DNA from 2 places in the Arthrobacter sp. efr-133-TYG-120 genome. Region 1 is predicted to be linked to the other one. Evidence: predicted binding sites of a transcription regulator. Region 1 holds the regulator's gene; the other holds the start of a gene.
The links. Region 1 encodes LexA, which represses DNA repair genes until DNA is damaged. Its sites were predicted from a motif close to TCGAACANNTGTTCGA; they were not measured.

Region 1 (3,413 bases):
TGACGGAGGGCCGCCAGTGCGGTCGCCTGGGTGATGGCGGAGAGGTGGTACGGAAGGCGTACCAGACGGATGGCGTCGGCGACCTCGGGGGCAGCTGCCATGTAGCCGATGCGCGCACCGGCGAGGGCGAACGCCTTGCTCATGGTCCGGGACACAATAAGGCGCTCCCGGCCGGGGAGGAGCGTCAACGCGCTTGGCGTGTTGTCGTGGGCGAACTCGTGGTAGGCCTCGTCCACGATCACCACGGTCCGGCTCGCCTCGCCGGCGTCGTACACGGCTTCGACAACGTCCAGGCCAAGTCCCGTGCCGGTGGGGTTGTTCGGGGAGCAAAGGAACACGACATTGGGCTTGAGTTCACGGACCTGCGCGGCCGCCGAGGCCGCATCGAGGCCATAGTCTTCAGCGCGAACACCAGCGATGTATGCAGTGTCGGTTCCGCTCGCGAGCAAAGGGTACATGGAGTACGTCGGCGGGAAACCGAGCGCGGACCTGCCCGGGCCGCCGAAGACTTGGAGGATCTGCTGGAGTACTTCATTGGAGCCGTTGGCTGCCCAGATGTTCTCGGCCGAAAGGTCGTGGCCAAGGTATTCCGCAAGGGCTTCGCGCAATTCGGTGAACTCGCGGTCCGGGTAGCGGTTCAGTCCGGTGGCGGCTGCCGCGACCGCTTCGGTGATGGCCGCCTGGACGTCCGCTGGGACGCCATGCGTGTTTTCGTTGACGTTGAGCAAAATCGGAACATCAAGCTGCGGCGCGCCATAGGGGCTCAGGCCGCGAAGGTTGGTCCGGAGGGGAAGTCGGTCAAGTCGCTCAAGCTGGTCACTCACCATGACAGTTTAAGGTGCCGCGGCGGATGCCCTGAAACTGTGACGGCACGGAGACCGTCCAGGGGCCGGGCAACCCGGTCCAAGTTGCCGCTAAGTCGAAGGAATGAACAGCTGCTGGCCGGGCACGATGTGGCCGTCCTGGAGGTTGTTCAGCTGGATGATCTCCGCAACGACGTCGCGTGGATCCCGGGACGGTGCGGCGCTTCCCGCAATCCCCCACAAGGACTGGCCCACTTGTACCGTGACGCTCGTGCTGGAGGTGGGCTGCAGCTCAGCGGCGGAATCAGCAGCCTTGGCCGGCGAATTCAGGAATCCCGCCAGGCTAAGGAGCGCTGCAACCAGGAGCATGGCCGGGACGCCGAAGAAGACCATGCGGCCCCTGCGGGTCAGGCGGAGCCGGCCCGCCGGCGCACCGTGGCCGGGTGTGTGGGTGATGGTGATTGCGGACATGAGCTGAGCCCTTCTGAACAATGCCGCGTTCCGGAATCTCTGGTTGCGGCTGCCAATTCTTGCCTTCATTCAGTGCTTGCAGGACGGTTGTTCGTTGTTGTCTTCGAACGATTCGGGCGAACACCCGGACCCCGCACCACTTTTATAGAACACATATTCGAACCTTGCTACGACATTTTTAGCACTTATCAACGAACGATGTCGAGACTCGCTAGAACAAATGTTTGATAAACGCCTGCGCCTGCCCTACGTTTGAGTGAAGGAACGAGCACTGAATCAGTGCAACAGGAGGGTCTGACATTTCAGGCCGACAGTCCCGGCAAGCCCCTCAGGGCCGCGCGGACGGAACGGAAGGGTGTTGGCGAACATGGCAGCGAAAGCCACTGGCAGCGGGTCGGCCTCAGCGCGGAGCCAGCAGCCGCAGAAGGCCCCCAAGAGCCTGACCGTCCGCCAGAAGAAAATCCTGGAGACCATCCAACGTTCAGTGAACGATCACGGGTATCCGCCGTCGATGCGCGAAATCGGAGACACGGTCGGCTTGGCCAGCTTGTCCAGCGTCACCCACCAGTTGTCGCAGCTCGAGAAGCTCGGTTATCTTCGCCGCGATCCCAAGCGTCCACGCGCCATGGAAGTTCTCATGCCGTTGACCCTGGACGGTGGCTCCGTCATCCCCGGCGTTGAAGCGCCGGCGAAACTCCGCAGCGCCGGCGGCCTGGCCGTCACGGAACTCGCGAGTGCCAGTGACACGGCCATGGTTCCCCTCGTCGGGCGCATTGCTGCCGGTGGACCCATCCTGGCCGACCAGACCGTTGAGGACGTCCTGCCTCTGCCCCGGCAATTGGTAGGCCATGGCGAGCTCTTCATGCTCAAGGTCGCCGGTGATTCCATGATCGACGCCGCTATCTGCGATGGAGACTGGGTGGTAGTGCGGCGTCAAAACGACGCACTCAACGGCGACATCGTGGCCGCACTCCTGGACGACGAAGCCACCGTCAAGACCTTCCGGCAGCGCGACGGCCACACGTGGCTGCTCCCGCAGAACACGCAGTACGAACCCATCCTGGGCGACCATGCCACCATCATGGGCAAAGTCGTCTCGGTCCTGCGCTCACTCTAGGACGCGCTCGCTCTAAGGCACCCTCACCCGAGGGGCCCCTGCCTTAGGCCGTGGCCGACTCGGCGTAAAGACGTTCGAGGGCACCGCGCACCACTGAACGGTCCGTGGTGGGCCAGAAGGGCGGCAACGCTGCCCTGAGGAAGTTGCCGTAGCGCTCCGTCGAAAGCCGTGAATCCAGTACTGCCACGACGCCCTTGTCCCCCGTTGAACGGATGAGGCGGCCGGCCCCTTGTGCCAGCCGGATGGCCGCGTGCGTTGCAGACACTGCCATGAAACCGTTGCCCCCGGCCTGGGCGACCGCGCGGGACCGTGCCGTCATCAGGGGATCGTCCGGGCGAGGGAACGGGATCCGGTCAATTACGACCAGCCGGCATGAACCGCCGGGAACGTCGACGCCCTGCCAGAGGGACATGGTGCCGAACAGGCAGGTGTCCTCCTCCTCGGCAAACTGCCTGACCAGCGCGGCCATGGTCGATTCTCCCTGGCACAGGATGTCCACATCCAGGCGCGACCGCATCGCTTCCGCGGCGTCCTCAGCCGCACGACGGGAAGAGAACAGGCACAAAGCTCCGCCGTGCGAGGCCTTGATGAGCTCTTCAAGTTCGTCCAACGCTTCGGGCGAGGTGCCGCGACCCGGCTTGGGCAGGTGCTTGGCGACGTACAGCATGCCCTGCTTCGGGTAGTCGAAGGGCGAGCCGACATCCACGCCCGTCCAGCTGGGGGCGCCCTGGCCAGTCAAGCCCAGCCCTCCGGCTGTGGCCTCGAATGCAGACCCGATAGCCAAAGTGGCAGAGGTCAACACCACGGTATGGCCCGCGAAGAGCCCTTCGCGGAGGCGTCCGGCGACGCTGAGCGGCGCGATGTTGATGAGCGCCGGCGAGTCCTCGTCGGGGGCCGTGTAGCCCTGCTGGGGATCGAAGCTGCTGTTCCGGGAGAGCCACACGACTTCCCTGTTTTCCCGGGCGGAGAGCAGCCGTTCGCACAACTCGAGGATCAGCATGAGCCGTGAGCGCGCGAGCTGA
Region 2 (3,413 bases), on a different contig from region 1:
AACACAGGCAGCGGCTCCTTGGGCGTTGTCGCGGCTTCAACGGCAGCCGGATCCACAGGTGGCACGACGGGAGTTACCTTGCGCGATTGGGGCGGACCCCAGAACTTCTTTTCCTCCACAGCCCGAGTCTGCCACCGAGGGCAGACAATCGGGGTCGCGTCCGGCAATGACGTTGGCCTCGTGGAAAGGTAGCCCCCACAGGGTCGGCGTTGGGGTTTCGGGGCGAGAGGAAATGGGGAACTTGTGGACGTTGGCGAGCTTGTACACCGCCTTAGGCGCCTGGGATAGTCTTGCGCACAAGTGTGCGGGCGAGAAACATTGGCCGGACGATCAAAGACTGAGCCGAGAGCTGAGATCGGGGGCGGACTTGGACGGACAGCAGTGGATCTGGGTGGCGGCGGTGCTGGTAAGCGCGGCGACGCTAGCCTTTCTTATGGCCTTTGGGCGCCGGTGAACAGTGAAGGGTCGTCCGCAGAGCGTGGGTGACCCTTCAGGTTGTTCTAGCGCGTGGACTTAGGCGGGGAGGTCGAACCGCTGGCCTTCTGGCTTGGACGGCAGGACGAGCTTCCGCGTACGTGAAAGCGGCCCGAATTAGATTCCGGGCCGCTTTCTAGCTTTCGGTTCTACGGGGCATAGGCCCATCCGAGGTACCCCGGAGGCCAAGTGATGTTTTTAACGCTGATGGGCTGCCCAGGTTCCAAGGTAGTGATGACCTGGCCGTTTCCGATGGAAACGGCCACGTGCCCGTTTCCTGCGTCCCATCGCGGAGAGGAGTAGTACACGAGCGCGCCGGCCGGTGCGTTCTTGTCAGTGTGGATCCGGCCCCGAGTTGCTTGCCATCTGTAGTTGGAGATGGCGTTAGGGAACGTGAAACTGTTACCGAAAGCTCTTGCGGCGAATACCTCGCACAGGCCCCCGAGACTCTTGTTGCCGATCATGGAGTGCGCGTAGGCGACAGCCCTTGCCTCACGGCTACCGCCCGAGGGTGAGGGCGCGGGTGCGGGCTGGTCGCAAGGAGGGACGATTGGATTGGCTGATCCGGTGATGACGAATGCATCTGCGGCATAGCCGATCCGGCCGCCGCCAAGGTCGACCCGGTCCCAGATGTTACTTGCCCCCCACGGTCCTTGAACATTCGCTCCGCGCACGTAGCAGAGGAGGTTAACGGAACCGCCCTTCGGGATCGTGCCCACAACTGATGCTGATACCTGTGGCGAAGACCGCACGTTGAGCGAGTAGCTTTTTCCGAGTCTTCCTGTGGCAGCGTCCGCCGGTGCGGCGAAGACCGCACTTCCCGCGGCCAAGGCGACTGTTATTGCGCCGGCCGCCAACACGCGTTTGAATCGTGTTTTAGTAAACATAGTGCCCCCATGATCTGCGTGGTCCCCAGCGAACGACGCAGTTCAGAGCTTGGCATGGGGAAAGCATCTCCGGAAGTGTTGAAGAACAATCTTGATGGAAAATTAAAGTTGCCTAATGGCGCTCAGCGACGCCCCAGTCGGCCGTTATCGACGCAGTATCTCGATCTTTTCCGAACAAGTAGGCGATGCCGACGGATATCCATCGACGTGTATGGCTGAGCGTGAGCATACCTTCGGGAGCCCGTTGCCTTAATTGGGATGAGTGCACGCGGCTGACCAACGAGCGGTGCACGGCTGTTGTTTGAGGCCCGCCTATTCGGGCGCGCCACAAGATCGGGTCCGTCACCAGGTGCGGCTCCCGCCAGCTCTCTTGAAGCGGGGGAATCTGGAGGCTACATCCGAACCCCGGATCCTGCATCGATGTGGCATGGTGGGGTCAATGTCCGAGCGGAGGGCTACCATTTGAATAGAACATATATTCGAATAAAGGTGTGTCATGTCTCTTGCCCTAGACCCCCGCATGATAAAAGCGGGGGCCGAGCCCGGGCACATCCCCGTGGCCCCGGTGGCCGTCCCCGCGGGCTACCCATCTCCGAGCCAGGACTACTTTTCCTCGGAGCTCGACCTGAACGAGCACCTGATCAAGGACAAGACCAGCACCTACATCGTGCGGGTTGCCGGGAACTCGATGGAACCGGCGGGCATCAGTGACGGTGACGAGCTCATCGTCAACAGGGCGCTCGCTCCCAAGGACGGCTCAGTGGTGGTCGCGATCCTCGACGACGAACTCACCATCAAACGCCTCCGGATCACCCGGGCCGGCATCATCCTGCAGTCGGACAACCCGGACTATCCGCCCATCCGCGTCCCTGAACTCTCCGATCTTCGGATCTGGGGAGTCGTCACATGGTGCCTCCACCATGTCTAAACCAGCAGTGATGCGCCGAATGCAGGAGATCGCACACATCGACGTCAACTGCTTCTACGCCTCGGCTGAACGGATCTTCGATCCCTCCCTCGAAGGGAAGCCGATTATCGTTTTGTCCAACAACGACGGCTGCGCGGTCACGAGGTCGAACGAGGCCAAGAAGCTCGGGATTGCGCTGGGTGAGCCATGGTTCAAACTCGCGCCTCGGGCCAAGGAATGGGGGCTGATCGCTAAGTCGAGCAATTACGAGCTCTACGGATCGATCAGCGCCCGGGTGATGGAGTTGCTGGCACGGTATTCGGCATGGCAGGAGATCTACTCGATCGATGAGTGCTTCCTCGGCGTCAAGGGATCCGGAGAGGATCTACTGGCCCTGGGCCGGACGATGAAGGACGCCTGCCAGCGGAACGTTGGCGTGCCGGTCTGCGTCGGCATCGCCCCGACCAAGACGCTCGCCAAGCTGGCCAACAAATGGGCCAAACATAATCCGGTGTTCGGTGGCGTGTGCCGCTGGGAGTCCGTGCCACCAGCGGAACGGGAGGCGCTCATGTCCCGGCTGTCCGTGATCGAGATCTGGGGTGTGGCCGCCAGGCTCACCAAGCGGCTTTATGCCATGGGGATTAACTCGATCCTCGACCTGTCCCGCGCCGACCTGGTCGCCATCCGGGACAAGTTCTCCGTCGTGATGATGCGAACCGTCCTCGAACTGCGGGGCACGCCGTGCATCCCTATGGAGGAAGAGCGGATCGGTCGGGACCAGCTCATTTTCAGCCGGTCGTTTTCCAAGCCGATCACGACGGCCGCGGACCTGCGCCAGGTCTTGAGCGTCTATGCGCAGATGGCCAGTGCCCGTCTGGCCAAGCACGATCAGCAAGCCAAACTGCTGACCGCTTTTGCGGGGACGTCGTACTACAACCCCAATGACAAGTCGTTCCCGTCAGTGAATGTCCCGTTGCCGATGCCCACGGCCGACCCGGTGATCCTGACCAAAGCTGCTCATGCTCTGCTCCCGCGGCTCATTGAGGGCGTCAAGTACGCCAGGGCAGGGATCATGGTGACAGACCTTCGGCCCAGCGGAAACCAGAAGCCGCTGGAACTGTTCGAGAACTCCCACGAGGAACGAG

Region 2: QRN51_RS16080 (LexA family protein) is a predicted target of LexA. The motif match lies at 1,829-1,844, and genes of this name have one in related genera.

Annotation. Positions count from the first base shown of each region.
Region 1 covers NZ_JARVRI010000013.1:43,232-46,644, forward strand. The annotation lists gene QRN51_RS07660 (histidinol-phosphate transaminase) at 1-824, opposite strand, end outside; gene QRN51_RS07665 (LysM peptidoglycan-binding domain-containing protein) at 915-1,274, opposite strand; gene lexA (transcriptional repressor LexA) at 1,642-2,391, shown strand; gene QRN51_RS07675 (ATP-dependent DNA helicase) at 2,435-3,413, opposite strand, start outside.
Region 2 covers NZ_JARVRI010000027.1:98,832-102,244, forward strand. The annotation lists gene QRN51_RS16070 (hypothetical protein) at 1-119, opposite strand, end outside; gene QRN51_RS16075 (SH3 domain-containing protein) at 624-1,361, opposite strand; gene QRN51_RS16080 (LexA family protein) at 1,858-2,289, shown strand; gene QRN51_RS16085 (Y-family DNA polymerase) at 2,282-3,413, shown strand, end outside.